DNA from 2 places in the Tardiphaga sp. GW822-FHT04G09 genome. Region 1 is predicted to be linked to the other one. Evidence: riboswitches for the same ligand, from Rfam matches in the RefSeq annotation. Region 1 holds a riboswitch; the other holds the start of a gene.

Evidence for each region. Region 1 has a riboswitch for cobalamin ahead of AC1RLZ_RS08265 (DUF1636 family protein). Riboswitches for the same ligand answer to the same signal wherever they lie in the genome.
Region 2: linked by a shared signal. The riboswitch ahead of AC1RLZ_RS19260 (TonB-dependent receptor) and the one ahead of AC1RLZ_RS08265 (DUF1636 family protein) in region 1 are both predicted to bind cobalamin.

Annotation. Positions count from the first base shown of each region.
Region 1 covers NZ_JBXAMO010000003.1:326,685-334,640, reverse strand. The annotation lists gene cobN (cobaltochelatase subunit CobN) at 1-1,627, opposite strand, end outside; gene cobW (cobalamin biosynthesis protein CobW) at 1,643-2,656, opposite strand; gene cobU (bifunctional adenosylcobinamide kinase/adenosylcobinamide-phosphate guanylyltransferase) at 2,657-3,187, opposite strand; gene AC1RLZ_RS08265 (DUF1636 family protein) at 3,184-3,633, opposite strand; cobalamin riboswitch at 3,743-3,923, opposite strand; gene cobT (nicotinate-nucleotide--dimethylbenzimidazole phosphoribosyltransferase) at 4,023-5,078, shown strand; gene cobS (adenosylcobinamide-GDP ribazoletransferase) at 5,079-5,843, shown strand; gene AC1RLZ_RS08250 (tyrosine phosphatase family protein) at 5,836-6,348, opposite strand; gene AC1RLZ_RS08245 (TonB-dependent receptor) at 6,348-7,956, opposite strand, start outside.
Region 2 covers NZ_JBXAMO010000011.1:84,027-91,982, forward strand. The annotation lists gene AC1RLZ_RS19240 (flavin monoamine oxidase family protein) at 1-483, opposite strand, end outside; gene maiA (maleylacetoacetate isomerase) at 570-1,238, shown strand; gene typA (translational GTPase TypA) at 1,405-3,228, opposite strand; gene AC1RLZ_RS19255 (alkaline phosphatase D family protein) at 3,473-5,041, opposite strand; cobalamin riboswitch at 5,187-5,374, shown strand; gene AC1RLZ_RS19260 (TonB-dependent receptor) at 5,481-7,760, shown strand; gene AC1RLZ_RS19265 (PepSY domain-containing protein) at 7,763-7,956, shown strand, end outside.

The DNA of each region.
Region 1 (7,956 bases):
CGAGATTGCCGTGCTTGCCGAGATGCACCACGGCATGGAGGTCGAAGTCGTGGCGCAGCCAGAGATAGAATGCGAGATAGTGATGCGGCGGCACCAGATCCGGATCGTGATAGGTGCTCTTAGGATCGATATTGTAACCGCGCGCCGGCTGCACGCCGACAGTGATATTGCCGAAATGATGCAGGCCGAGGCGGAAGGCGCCATCGACGACATGCGGATCGTGCTCGGCGCTCCCCCAGCGTGCTTCGATGGCGGTCCGCACGTTCGTTGGAAGCGTTGCAAAGGCCGCGTGATAATCGGCCAGCGACCATGTCATGCCACCGTCTCGCTCCGCGCGACCGGCAAGCGCATTGGTCGGCCCCTGCTGCAATAGCTGCATCATCGCGGCTGTCGTGCCGGGCGCATCGCCAGTGACGTATCCGGCGTTGCCCATGGCTGCGATCACATCGATGAGGCTCTGCGGCGTATCGAGGCCGACGCCATTGGCGAGACGACCGTCACGATTGGGATAGTTCGCGAGGATCAGCGCGACACGGCGCTCGCTCGCGGAGGTTCGGCGCAGGCGGACCCAGGCGCGCGCCAGATCAGCGGTCGCATCGATGCGATTCTGCACCGGCTGCAATGTAGTCGGCGCGAAGCCACCATCGCTGGCGCCGCGTTCCTTGAAGGCGATGGCATTGGCGAAGATACGGCCATCGACTTCAGGCAGCACTACATGCATCGCCAGATCGCGCGGCGTGAGACCCCGGGTCGAGGCTTCCCAGCTGGCGCGCGAGATGCCGGCCTGTGCGACCTGCAGGATCGGACAGCCTGATGCCGACAACACGCCGGCATCGTCATGCGCGGTCGCTGTGGCGAAGGCCGTCGCGTTGATGATGATATCCGGCGGATAGGCTCCGAGCGCGGCACGCAGGAAAGCGGCGGAGCGCTCGTCTTTCAGGCTGGTTACATAGAGGCAGACGGCATTGAGACCGCGTGCGCTCAAAGACAGACGCAACGCATCGATCGCGACGGTATCCCCACCAGCGACCAGCGCGCGATAGAAGATCACGATGGCGTTGGGCCGATCATCCGGTGTCGGTTCACCCGGCCAGAATCCGGCTGAGGGCATCGGCCGTGCCGCAGGTGGCTCCTCACCATAGCCGATCAAATGCGCGGCATAGCGCAAGGCCAGCTGCGCGTTATCGACACCACCCTCGCTGCAATAGCGCCACAGCGCGTGGGTGTCATCGCTGCTGATCGTGCCACGCGCGGCCAACTCGGCATTCCAGTCCATCTCGCCCGGCAAACAGGCGAATTTGGCGCCGCGGCTCAGCGCGTCGCTGCGCAGGCTTTCGACGCCATGCGGCCAATAGCTGATGCCGCCGAGCATGCGCAGCACGACGATCTTCGCCTTGGCCAGCGTGCGCTCGACATAGAGATCGACCGACGCAGGATGGCCGAGCGCCAGCATGTTGGTGAACCGCACGCTGGGGAAATCGCCCGGCAGCGTCGCATGCGCCGCATTGAATGCCGCCAGGTCGCTGTCAGCCGCCGACAGCACGACGATATCGGCAGTGTCCTGCCCGAGATCGCGGGCGACGTCGCCGTCGTCAATGCTGCCGGAGGTATCGAGCTTCAGATGCATACGGGTGAACCTGCGTTACCCGGCGAGTGCCCTTCGCACCGCATCGCCGTCGAATCCCTTAAGGCCGATCACAACGAGGTGCTCGGCCTGCGCCACATCCGGCCGCGCGAAAGCGAGCTCGACGCGGGCACCGACGGCCTGCACCACGATCGGCGCGGGCTTGTCGGCGATGCGCGCATGACCCTTCACACGCAGCACGCCGTCCAGACAGAGCGCGTCACTGATGCGTGCCCGCATCGCGTCGATGCTGGTGGCGGCGGCGGGTTTGACGACGATGCTGTCGAAATCATCATGGTCGTGTTCTTCCTCCTCGCCATGGTGACCGGCGCGGGCGGCCACGTCGTCCTCGGCGGCGGCGTTGAGGCCGATCAGCACCGATGGCGCGAGATCGCCCTTGGAGCGCACGATATTCACGCCCGGGCGCAACACGGCTTTGAGCTTGGCTTCGATCTCGGCAAGTTTCTCCGGAGCGACCAGGTCGCTCTTCGAGAGCACCACGAGATCTGCGCAGGCAAGCTGATCCTCAAACACTTCCTCGATCGGATCGTCGTGCTCGATGCCTTCGTCCCTGGCGCGTTGCTCGGCGACAGCATCTTCGTCCAGCGTGACGCGGCCCTCAGAAAGCGCCAGCGCATCGACGACAGTGACGACGCCATCGACAGTGGCGCGGGTCTTCACCGCCGGCCATGCAAAGGCCTTCAGCAGCGGTTGCGGCAGCGCGAGCCCCGATGTCTCGATGACAATGGCATCGAGAGGCCGTTCGCGCGACAGCAGCTTGTCCATGGTCGGCACGAAGTCATCGGCCACGGTGCAGCAGATGCAGCCATTGGTGAGCTCGACGATATCGCCGGGCGCGCAGGCTTTCGCCGCGCATTCCTCAACGAGACCGCCATCGAAACCGGCATCGCCGAATTCATTGACGATCACGGCGATGCGACGGCCATCGGCCTGGGTCAGCAGCGAGCGCAGCAGTGTGGTCTTGCCGGCGCCGAGAAATCCGGTGAGCACAGTGACGGGAACGCGGGGCATTCAATTCTCCTGGGAACGCTTGAGCCAGAGCGGAAGCCCGGCCGCGATGAAAGCGACATTCGGCACGGCGGCCGCGATGATCTGGTTGAGCCGGCCCTGTGCATCACGAAAGGCACGGCCGAGCGGGGTCTCCGGCACGAGACCGAGCCCGACTTCGTTGGACACGAAGACAATCGGATAGCGCGAGACGTCGAGGAAGCGCACCAGACGCTTCGCTTCGATCTCCGGATCACGCTCGGCTAACATCAGGTTCGACAACCATAGTGTCAGGCAATCCACCAGCACGACGCGCCCCACCGTGGCCTCGCGCGTCAGGGCATCGACCAGCGTCAGCGGTTCTTCCACGGTGATCCAGCCTTCGCCGCGCTGCCTGCGATGCTGCGCGATGCGGACGTGCATTTCGTCATCGCCGGTCGTTGCGGTGGCCAGGTAGACCTTCGTCAAGCCGATGCCATCGACCAGCCCTTCGGCGAAAGACGACTTGCCCGAGCGCGCACCACCCAGCACCAGTGTTGTTGTAGCGGCGGTCATTTCGGCGCACGCCCGTCTTCGGGCGACCAACGCAATGGCGGCACGCGCGCAACCATGCCCTTGCGCAACACCTCGGCGCGCTCCCGCCAAGGTACGAGGCCGTAGTCGGATTTTTGATAGGACTCGACGAAGGACACCAGCGCCGCGCTGCCGCTGCCACTCTGCAGATCACCGAACAGGAACGTGTAGCCATCCGGGCTCGTCACCGCGACCGTTGCCGGCCGCTTGCAGACGCTGAGGCATTGCACGGGACGCACCATCACGGCAGCATCGCCATCGCCGAGCGCGGCCTTCACGGCATCGAACATCTCAGGGCCTACGATCGTGCCGGTATCGGCGGCTTTGCAGCTGATGCACACGCTCACGACAACGGGGCCAGCCGGTACAGGTCGCGGCGGTTCGACCGAAATTTGTTCGCCAGAGATGTCGGCGTTGTCGTGATCCATTACATGCTCAGTTCATGCCCTCGCGGGCCTACGAGCTTTGTTGGATCGCGCCGACAGCATGGCCGTCGGTTCGCTCCCGTCCGGTGCACCCCGCCCCGACGACGCCTCCAAAGCACAGTTCGTGATGGCAGGTCTCCTGGCTCGCGAGTCAAAGCCTGCAGCCGCCTTCCCGGGAATTCCCAGTGGCACCAGCGCGGGCTCGTCGCTTACAGTTGCGGGGGCAGCGCCGGCCTCAAACCGGCTTCCCTATTCACCTTCCACGCGGAAGGACCATCGCAAAAGACGCTATCTGCCGGGTGCGCCGGGGTCAACCGCGCCGGCAAGCGACCGCCCCGACCTGTTGACCTTGCAGGCCGTCTTGCGTCAGTTAGGCCGCGAAAAGGAACCCTATGTCCGCCCATTCTCAGTCCTTGTGGCAACCACCCGCCATTGCGCCCGTCGATCCGCAGATCGCGGCAGGCATCCGTGCCGTCATCGACGGCAAGGCCAAGCCGCCGGGATCGCTCGGACGAATCGAGGACTTGGCGCTTCAGCTCGGCATGATCCGGCATCCGGGCGAACCGCGCGGCGACAATGCCGTGCTGCTGGTGTTCGCAGGGGATCACGGGCTCGTCGCCGAGGGCGTGTCGCAATATCCGTCGGCGGTGACCGTTGCGATGGTGATGACCTATCTGGCCGGCCGCGCGACAGCCAATGCTTTCGCCGCGGCCAATAATATCGGTGTGCGCGTGATCGACATCGGCGTTGCGGCCGAACTGCCGGTTCATCCGAAGCTGATCGACGCCAAGGTGCGCATGGGGACGGCCAATGCCGCGCATGAGCCGGCGATGACTTCAGCGCAGGCGGTTGATGCGCTGATGCGCGGCTACCGAATCGCCGTTGGCGAGATCAAGGCCGGCGCAGACATCATCGCGCTTGGCGAGATGGGCATCGGCAACACCGCCTCCTCGGCATTGGTGGTTCATCGGCTCGCGCCGGCACCACTGGATGATTGTATCGGCGTTGGTGCCGGGCAGGACGACGCGGGTATGGCGCGCAAGCGCGCGGCGATCACGAAAGCGGCTGCACGCAGCGACGCAACTGTGCCGCTGGATGTGCTCGCCGAATTCGGCGGGCTCGAAATTGCGGGCATGGCCGGCGCCGTGCTCGGTGCGGCATCGCAGCGACGCCCGGTCATCATCGACGGTTTCATCTCGACCGCTGCCGCGCTGCTCGCCGTTCGGCTTTGCCCGGCGGCACGCGACTATTGCGTGTTCGCACATCGCTCTGCCGAGCGCGGCCATGACATCGTACTCAACGCACTCGACGCCAAACCGCTGCTCGATCTCGGCTTGCGCCTCGGTGAAGGCACCGGCGCACTGCTGGCGGTGCCGCTGGTCCGCGCCGCCGCGCGCATGCTGACCGACGTCGCCAGCCTCGATGACGTGCTGGCTGGAAAGATCTAGATGGCGCTGGATCCGCATCTGCTCAATGCGATCCGCTTTCTGACCGTGCTGCCGACGCCGCACTCGGCCAACGCGCCGGAGCCGGACTGGCTGGCGCGGGCGATAAAATACTTTCCGCTTGTCGGCGCCGGCATCGGCGCAGCATCCGCGCTTGTATTCCTGATCGCGAGCGAATTCTGGTCGCCGCTGATCGCGGCACTGCTGGCGGTGACGACCAGCATCGCGATCACCGGCGCCCTGCACGAAGACGGTCTCGCCGATACCGTCGACAGTTTCGGCGGCGGCTGGAGCATCGAGAAGCGCCTTGCCATCATGAAGGACAGCCGCATCGGCACCTATGGCGCACTGGCCCTTGGCATCGGCGTTGCATTGCGGGTCGCAGCCATGGCCGCACTGCCAATCTGGTTAGGTGCTGCGGCGCTGATCGCAGCGCATGCAGCGGCACGTGCCGTACCGGGCTTCGTGATCAATCGCCTGCCCTATAGCGGCGATACCGCAGCGATGAAGGTTTCCTATGCAGAAACACCTGTGCGGTCGCACGAACTCACTCTTGCGCTGACAATCGCCGCACTTGCAGCGATCCCGCTGGCGTTCTTCACCATTGCATCCGTTGCGGTCGGCTTGCTGCTCGGTGCAACATTCGCAGCCCTGCTCACGCGCTGGTCGCGCCGTTTGCTCGGCGGCTACACCGGCGACGTCCTCGGCGCTATCGAGCAATTGTTCGAGATCGGTTTCCTGCTCGGCGTCGCCGCCGCGATCAGATAGGCCACACCAGCGGCAGTTGATACGGCACGCCCTCGAAGGCATCCGCGCCGCGGCCGATGCGTGCGATGGCTTCAACCATGCGGCCGTCGCGACCGAGCTGTTCGTCGGCCAACTGCACCATCAATTTGTTCGGCGTCACATAGGCCGAACGTTTGCGGAGCTCCTCTGCTATCGCAGTCTCGTAGCCGGGATTGCGATCACAGGCGATGGCATAAGCCGCAGCGCTGGAACGGCTGATTCCGGCCCAGCAGTGAACCAGCATCGGGCGCTCGACAGTACTGCCGCGGCCAAAATCCAGAATGGCACGCATCGTTCCGGCATCGGGCGCAATCAGCTCCGGCGTCTGCTCAACGATATCGTGAAATGCCAGTTGCAGATGGCGTTCAGGCGCGAGCCCGCTCCAGTCAAGCGCTGGCGCGCCGGGCGACAGCAGCGTGAGCAAATCGAAGGACTTCAACGACACCGCTACGTTCACAACGCCGCTGAGAGAACTGACATGGATCATCAGAACGTCGCGCCTGCCTTCACAAGGTAAGTCCGCCCCGGCAGCGGATAGGCATTGAACCTTCCCGGGGTGAATGTGCTGGCCACCGCGTAATCGTAATATTGCGCGTCGAACAGATTATTGACACTCAGCGACCAGAAGACATTCTGATACTCGCCGCTCAACTTGAGGTCCACCGTCGCATTCGCCGGGATCAATGGCTGAGCATTGCCCTGATCGTTGTCCATGCGGCGACTGCTCCAGTAGCGCACGGTCGCATCGATCACCGCATATTTCTCCCAGACGTTCCAGGTGACGCCGGCATTGGCAGTGAAGCGTGATACCAATGGCACATCATTGCCCGCGAAGGTGCCTTCTCGGAACACAGCGCGCGTCAGCGCCAAGCCACCGCGCAACAGAACCGTGTCGCTGGCCTGCAGCGAAGCGCTGGTCTCCGAGCCGTAGCGACGGGTCGGATCGAGATTTCTGTTGTAGAAATTCACCGGATCGAACTGGATTTCATTATCCAGATCCATTCCGTAGATGCTCGACTGAGCCTTGAACGCTCCTGCCGAGATACGGAAGCCAGCCTCGACATCCCTGGAGGTCTGGGTCTTCAGCGAAAATGTACCAGGGATCGGGTTGAAGTTGGCGTCGAATGACGGCCCCGACGCCACGCGTTCATCCACATTCGGTGTGCGGAAAGCGCTGGCGGCGCGGCCGAACACGGCAAAGACGTCGTTCAAGCGATGCTCAAGCCCGATATGCAGCGCATGTTGGGTCTCGTTGCTGTCGAGCGGCAGCGCCTGCGTATCGAAGGCGCCCGGCGCGTTTGGATCGAACCGGTCCCGCGCATTCACGCTGGTGCGCTGGATGCGGCCGCCATAGGACAGATCCGTGCTTGGCAGAAGACCGACGGTCTGCTGCCAATAGGCCGCGAGCGTCTGCTGTGACAGATCATAGACATGGGTCGGAGCGACGCCGCGCAACTGGCTGCGGCTGGAATGATAGGTCGCATCGTAATAATCGATGCCGGTCAGGATATCCGACGGCAGCCCGAACAGCGCATTCTTGATGCTTAACCGCGGCGTCAGCGACCAGGTCTGAAGATTGGTGTCCACATAGCTGGCGTTGAAGCTCGATAGCGGAAGGCTTCCGAAGAAGCCGGCCTGCTGATCCTTGTTGCGAAGACCGCCATCGACGATCAGTTCTGCGCCGCTCCACAATGTTTTCGTGAAGCCGGCCGTGACATTTGCGCCCTGCTTGTCGGCAAAATCCAGCGGCGTGCTCGCCCCCCTGCGATTGGTCAGCAGTTGATTGAGGCCAATGGATGGATCCACCGTCCGCGCACCGGGCAGACCGAGATGCTGGTCGTCGCCGGATAAATTCAGGTAAGCGCTGAAATCAGGCGCGGTATAGCGGATATCACCGACGCCGGTGATCTGGTTCAGCTTGTTGTTATCGCGATAGCCATCGGACGTGATGCCGCTGCCATAGAACGACGATGACCATGGCCCGGAACTGGCCGCCGCCGAGATTGAGCCGAGGCGCTGATTGAACGAACCACCACCGCCCTCGACGCGCATCGCGAAAGGCTTGGCCGAGCCAGCCTTGGTGACGATATTGATG
Region 2 (7,956 bases), on a different contig from region 1:
CGACACATCCTTGAGCTCGAAACCGTTGATATAGGTGGAGACCGCGTCGATCATCGGATTCCACGGATTGCCCGGCTCGAGGCATGTCGCGGCAGGCGCATCGATCTCGTTTTCCGCGGCTTCTTCGGCTCGCTCATAAAAGGCGTCTATCGCGGCGAAGAACTCATCGCGCTTCGTCTTTGAGAAGGCGACGTCATAGGCCTGATCGCGCCACGGCGGGCGCGACTTGTCGACGGCAAAGCCAAGGTCCTTCGCGATGCCGACAAAATCGTTCCTGTCGGCGGAGTGCAGCCATTCGCAGCCGAGATCGAACGGAATACCGGGCGCTGCCATGATGGTATGGGCACGGCCACCGATCCGGTCGCGCGCTTCCAGCACGATCACCGAGAGCCCGGAACCTTCCAGCGCACGTGCCGCACCGAGGCCGGCGGCACCGGCACCGATGATGGCGACATCAACTTCGGAGGGGAGATTCGTGCTCATCACGTCATGTCACACCGGATTGTCGTGACACCGGGATAAAGGCTTGCTTGAATTATTCAAGCCACCGCTGCCCTCGGAGAAGACGCATGACAGCCCCACACGAGTTCGAGCTCTACGGCTTCTGGCGAACATCCGCGACCTACCGGGTGCGCGTGGCGCTCAACTTGAAGGGTTTGGAAGCGCACGAGCGCGTGATCGATCTCGACAAGGGCGAACAGCGCGGCGACGCGTTCCTCAAGATCAATCCGCTCGGCGCGATCCCGGCCCTGATCGAGCCCGGCCACCTGCCGCTCACGCAGTCGCTGGCGATCCTGGAATTCCTCGACGAGATCCACCCGACCCCGCCGCTACTGCCGAGCGATCCACACGGCCGCGCCCGGGTACGCTCGATCGCCGCGATGCTGGCCGCCGACACCCATCCGCTCGTTACGCCGCGGGTGCGCAAATATCTCGCCATCACCGCCGGCTTCGACGATGCCGCAATCCGCGCCTGGCTGGTGCACTGGTTCACGACAGGCCTCGCCGCCGTGGAAGAACGCCTGGCCACCGAGCCTGCCACCGGCCGCTTCTGTCATGGCAACGAGGTGACGATCGCCGACATCTGCCTGCTCAGCATCACCGCGACCATGAAGGTGTTGAAGATCGAAATTGCAGGCATTCCGACCATCAATCGCATCGTCGCCACCTGCGAGGCCATGGACGCGTTTGCGAAGGCCGATCCGATGAAGCAACAGGGCGCACCGAAGGGGTCGTGACGTAGCAACCCACTCGTCATCCTCCGGCACACCATTGGTGTGCCGGAGGACGGGATCGGCGCCGAAGGCGACGGGACCGAGCCCGGGATGACAATGTGGGGCAGCGCAAAACAAAAATGCCCGGCTTTCGCCGGGCATTCGTAACCAGTCAAAGAAAGCTCGTCGCTTACGCGATCACTTCCTTGGTCTTTTCGGCGCGCTTGCGGTCGTTGGCATCGAGATGCTTCTTGCGCAGGCGGATCGACTTGGGGGTGATCTCGACCAGCTCGTCGCTCTCGATATAGGCCAGCGCCTTTTCGAGGGTCATGCGGATCGGCGGCGTGAGACGAACCGCTTCATCCTTCGACGTGGTGCGGATGTTGGAGAGCTGCTTGCCCTTGAGAACGTTGAGTTCGAGATCGTTCTCGCGGGTGTGCTCGCCGATGATCATGCCTTTGTAGACCTTCCAGCCCGGCTCGATCATCATCGGACCGCGATCTTCCAGCTTGAACATGGCATAGGCAACCGCTTCGCCCTGATCGTTGGAGATCAACACGCCATTACGGCGGCCGGCGATCTCGCCCTTATAGGGCAGGTAGTCGTGGAACAGCCGGTTCATGATCGCGGTACCCTTGGTATCGGTCATAAGTTCGCCCTGATAGCCGATCAGGCCGCGGGTCGGCGCGTAGAACACCAGACGCAGGCGGTTGCCGCCCGACGGACGCATCTCGATCATCTCGGCCTTGCGTTCGCTCATCTTCTGAACGACCACGCCGGAGAATTCCTCATCCACGTCGATGACGACTTCCTCGACCGGCTCGAGCGTGTTGCCGTTCTCGTCCTTGGTGAGAACCACGCGCGGACGCGACACCGACAGCTCAAAGCCTTCGCGGCGCATGTTCTCGATCAGGATCGCGAGCTGCAATTCGCCGCGGCCCGAGACTTCCATGGCGTCACGGTCGGCGGATTCGACGACCTTGAGCGCGACATTGCCTTCGGCTTCGCGCAGCAGGCGGTCGCGGATCAGGCGGCTGGTGACCTTGTCGCCTTCGGTACCGGCGAGCGGCGAGTTGTTGACGATGAAGGACATCGACACGGTCGGCGGATCGATCGGCTGGGCCTGGATCGGAACTTCAACCGACGGATCGCAGAAGGTATCGGCAACGGTGCCCTTGGGCAGACCGGCGATGGCAACGATGTCGCCGGCTTCGGCGAGTTCCACCGGCTGGCGCTCGAGGCCGCGGAAGGCCAGGATCTTGGTGATACGGCCGGTTTCGACGACCTTGCCGTCACGCGACAGCACCTTGACCGCCTGGTTCGGCTTCACCGAACCCGACGAGATGCGGCCGGTGATGATGCGGCCGAGATAGGGGTTGGCTTCCAGGATCGTGCCGAGCATGCGGAACGGGCCTTCTTCCACCACCGGCGGCGGCACATGCTTGATGACGAGATCGAACAGCGGCTTCATGCCGACGTCATGCGACGCGTCCGGGCTGTCGGCCATCCAGCCGTTGCGGCCTGATCCGTACAGGATCGGGAAGTCGAGCTGGTCGTCGGTGGCGTCGAGCGCTGCGAACAGGTCGAACACTTCGTTGACGACTTCGGTGATGCGGGCGTCCTGACGGTCGACCTTGTTGATCGCGACGATCGGCTTGAGACCGAGCTTCAGTGCCTTGCCGACCACGAACTTGGTCTGCGGCATCGGGCCCTCAGCAGCGTCGACCAGCACGATCACGCCATCGACCATCGACAGGATGCGCTCGACTTCGCCGCCGAAGTCGGCGTGGCCCGGGGTGTCGACGATGTTGATCTGGACCTCGTCCCACAGCACCGAGGTGCACTTGGCGAGAATGGTGATGCCGCGCTCTTTTTCGATGTCGTTCGAATCCATCGCGCGTTCCTGGACGCGCTGATTGTCGCGATAGGTGCCCGACTGCTGCAGCAGCTTGTCGACGAGGGTCGTTTTGCCGTGGTCAACGTGGGCGATGATAGCAATGTTGCGAAGGTTCATAGGTCTTCTTCTGTTTTACGGTCTGGGTGCCCTGATGCGGGTTCAACAAGACATGCTCGACAAAAGGCCAGATCAATTAGAGTTGGGCCTTGCGCTCGAGCGCGTTCGATAACTGCCTCGTCTGAAAACGCGCTGGGGCAATCCCTCCAAAAGCAAACCCGGCCAGAAGGGGCCGGGTACTCGGACGCGTTGCGGCGCAATATAGGGGGAAATCGCCGAAAAACAATGCGAATCTGCCAAATGGTTAGCTCAATTTCGGGTCCAGAACGGTGGCCCAAAGGGCCACATCGGCCCGATCCCGTAGCGTAACGGTCATTTGGCCGCTCGAACCGTCGATTTTGACGTGTCCGAAGAACTGCATACCCGCCGTTGGGGGCAGATTCTGCTTGCCGGGGCCCGGCGCCTTCACGAAACGGACCTCGGGACCGAAGGTATTATCCATCGCTCCGGGACCAAACGTACCGGCATGAAACGGCCCGGAAACGAACTCCCAGAACGGCTCGAAATCCTGGAACTGGGCCTTGTCGGGATTGTAGTAATGCGCCGCCGTGTAATGCACGTCGGCGGTCAGCCAGACCGTGTTGCGGATACCCGCCGACTTGATGAAGCGCAGGATGTCGGCGATCTCCAGCTCGCGGCCGCGCGCCGGGCCATCACCCTGCGCGATCGCCTCCGACCCCGTGTGATTCACCGCATCATTCTCGACGACGATCCCGATCGGCATGTCGGAGGCGATGACCTTCCAGGTTGCCTTTGACGCCATCAATGCGCGCTTCAACCAGGCCATCTGCTCCGGGCCGATGAAATACGCATCGGGACCATAGGTCTCCTGCAGGTTGGGGCCGTTGGGGCCGCGATAGCTGCGCTCGTCCAGCATGAAGACGTCGAGATGCGGCCCGTAATTCAGCGTGCGATAGACGCGGCCCGGTTCGGCCGGATTGACCGAGATCGGATACATCTCGTGAAAGGCACGCGCGCCGCGCGCAGCCAGCAGCGTGATGTCGCGTTCCTTGTAGGCCGCCGGCAACTGCTTGGAGAGCGACCAGTTGTTGGTGACTTCGTGATCGTCCCACTGGCCGAAGATCGGCACCTGCGCATTGAAGGCGCGAACATTCTCGTCGAGCAGATTGTATTTGTGCGCGGCGCGGAATTCGTCGAGCGTCTCGGCGACCTTGGCCTTTTCCGGCACGATGATGGTGTTCTTCCAGACCGTGCCGTCAGGCAATTTCACTTCAGGCAGGATCGGGCCGTCGGCATAGATCGTATCGCCGGAATGGATCAGGAAATCCGGATTGTGCTTGCGCATGGTGGCGTAGGTGACCATGCCGCCATCCTCCGCATTGATGCCCCAGCCCTGTCCGGCGACATCGCCGCCCCAAACGAAAGACACATCGCGGCGATCCGCGGGCGCGGTGCGGAAGCGGCCGGTCACGGGCTCGCCGACGATCTCCGTATGCGAAAGATCACGGAATTTGACGCGGTAGAAGATGTCCTGCCCGGCCGGCAGATTGTCGAGCAGCAGCTTTGCTGTGAAATCGGTTTCCGGCAGCGCCACCATCGGCGGCAAGGTCCGCGCATTGTTGAAGGACTCGGTGGTGGCGACTTCCACCATCATCTGCGCCGGCCGGTCGGCACGCGACCAGATCATGCCGCTATTGATCCCGACATCGCCGGACTGCACGCCATGCGACACCACCGGACGATCCGCCGCGCGGCTGAGATAGGGCATCGCCAGGAAGCTGGCGCCTGCTGCAGCTGAGTGCGTGAGAAAACGGCGGCGGGACATATGTAACGCCGAGAACTTGTAAGTCATGGCGAACTCCTGATCCTGGCTTTGACACCCATGGTGCTAGGCAGATCGCTTGACGCCGCGATGACAGGTGATGCGCAATATCAACACCTGTCGGCGCAAGTTGCGAATGACTGGCGACTAGATTGACACATTTGGAAATTTCACCTTAACGTGAACGGGACGGTTCCCTTCGGGGATCAAAAGGGAATGCGGTGAGGGGATCCCCGATTCCGCGGCTGCCCCCGCAACTGTAAGCGGCGAGCCTGCGCCAAGAGCCACTGGGTGTTCACTTGGGAAGGCGGCAACAGGCATTGACCCGCGAGCCAGGAGACCTGCCGCCAGTCGTGGTCACACGCGAGCACATTGGGCGGGGTGTCCTGGTGGAAGTCACACTGCCTGTTTGAAAGCGGCGGGGCGACTTGGTTTGCGGTGACGTGCCACGTAACCGCGAGTCCTGTAGATGACCTCCGTCTCCCATGCATCCAAGCGATGCAGTGCTCTGCTTTCCTCTGTCGCACTGTCCTGCTTCCTTGTGCCCGCTGAAGGCTCGCTACGACCTGCGCAATCGCACCACGTACTCGATCCCGTGGTAGTTCAGCCGACCGCGACGCCAACACGGGTACGCCGCACGACATCAGGCAAGCCCACGCGCGCTGCGCGCTCGCGGCAGCAGCGCAACATTGCCGCCAATACGGGCGCGCCGGTCGCCGCGCCGACAGGCCCGGTCTTCGCAGCGCCGACGCTCAACCTCACCGGCACGACATCGACCGGCAGCCGCCTCGGCCTCACGCGCCTGCAAACGCCGGCCAGCGTGGAAGTGATCTCCGCCGAGACCATGGCCGAACGCGGCCAGCAAAACATCATCGCCGCGGTGACGCAAAACGCCATCGGCTTCACCGCCCAGCCGGCGCCCGGCAATGGCAGCATCGCCTTCAACACCCGCGGCTTTAACGGCAACGGCACGGTGATGACACTGTATGACGGCACCCGCCTCTATGTCGGGTCCGGCACGCTGACCTTCCCCTATGACACCTGGTCGTCGGAGCGCATCGAAGTGCTGCGCGGTCCTGCCTCGGTGATGTATGGCGAAGGCGCCATTGGCGGCGCCATCAATGTGGTCTCGAAACTGCCGCTGTGGGTGCCGCGTAATCAGGCAGAGATCTCTTTCGACACCAATATGGAGCGCCGCATCGCCGTGGACAGCGGCGGCCCCGTGAGCAAGGACGTCGCCTACCGAATCACCGCCATCGGCAGCATGTCGGATGGCTGGGTCGACCGTGACCACCAGTCCCATGTCGAAGTCCACGCCGCCGTGCAGATCAAACAGACCGAAGACATCACCTGGACGATCTCAACCGATTACGGTGACCGCAGTCCGTCGCGCTACTTCGGCACACCGCTGATCAACGGCAAGCTCGACACGTCGTTGCGCTTCCAGAACTACAATGTCAGCGACAGCAGTATCCGCTATCAGGACAGCTGGAACCAGGTGAAAACCGAGTGGCAGGTGAGCGACGGCATCACGCTGCGCAACACCTTGTATTATCTGAACAGCCAGCGGCATTGGCGCGACGAGGAAAGCTATGTCTACAACGCCAGGACCGGCCTGATCGATCGCGGCGGCGGCAACTACATCGAAATCTTCCACAACCAGACGCAGATCGGCGACCGTTTGGACGCCACCTTCCGCGGCCACATCTTTGGCATGGTCAACGAATTCGTCACCGGTTTCGACGTCAACAACATCTCCTTCACTCACACCAACAACTCGCCCTATGCAGGCTCGTCGTCGGTGCCACTGTTCAATTTCAATCCGGGTTCGTTCTACGCGACCACCTCACCGACGGTGCCGGGCTTCAGCACCACGACCAACCAATATGGCGTGTTCGCGGAAAACCGCTTGTCCGTCACCGACCAGCTGTCGCTGATCGGCGGCATCCGCCAGGACGAGCCGACCGTTGAGCGGACCGACTACGTCACGCCGGGCAACAGCTATGAGAAGGCGTATCATGCGACCTCATGGCGCGCTGGCGCGGTTTATACGCCGATCCAGAATCTCGCTTTCTACGGCCAGTATTCGGTGGCGGTGGATCCGGTAAGCAACCTGATCACCAATTCCGCGGCGAACACCACCTATAAGCTGTCCAGCGGCAAACAGGTGGAAGTCGGCGTCAAGCAATCGTTCTGGGGCGGCCGTGGCGAGTGGACGCTTGCTGGCTATGAGATCGTGAAAAACAATCTTCTGGCCCGCGATCCCAACAACCTGAACGTGACCTTGCAGGTCGGCCAGCAATCGTCACGGGGCATCGAGGCGTCGGTCGGATTCGCGCTCGACCATGGCTGGCGCATCGACGCAAATACCGCATTCCAGCGCGCGAAGTATGACGACTTCCTGCAGTCGGTCGGCGGCCTCCCGGTGAACTATGCCGGCAATGTGCCGGTGAACGTGCCGCAGAACGTCTCCAACGTCTGGGTGACCTGGGCCTTCGCACAGAACTGGTCGGCCAATGCCGGCGTGCAGATCATCGGCAAGCGATTTGCCGACAACGCCAATACGCTGGAAATGCCGGCCTATAACGTCGTCAATGCCGGCCTGCAGTGGAAGCCCGACGTCAATACCACGGTGTCGCTGCGTATCTACAACCTGTTCGACACGGTCTATGCGACGTCCGGGGGCACCAATCAGTGGCTGCTCGGCATGCCGCGGACCGCTCAGCTCGCGGTCAATGTGAAGTTCTGAGCGTGGCACGCACACTGACACGAACACTCCGGCGGTGGCTGTATATCGGTCACCGCTGGGTCGGCATCGTCACCTGCCTCTTCTTCGCGATGTGGTTCATCTCCGGCGTGGTGATGATGTATGTCGCGTTTCCCGGCCTCTCCGACAAAGAGCGGCTGGCGGCATTACCTGACATCGTCTGGGAGAAAGTAACACT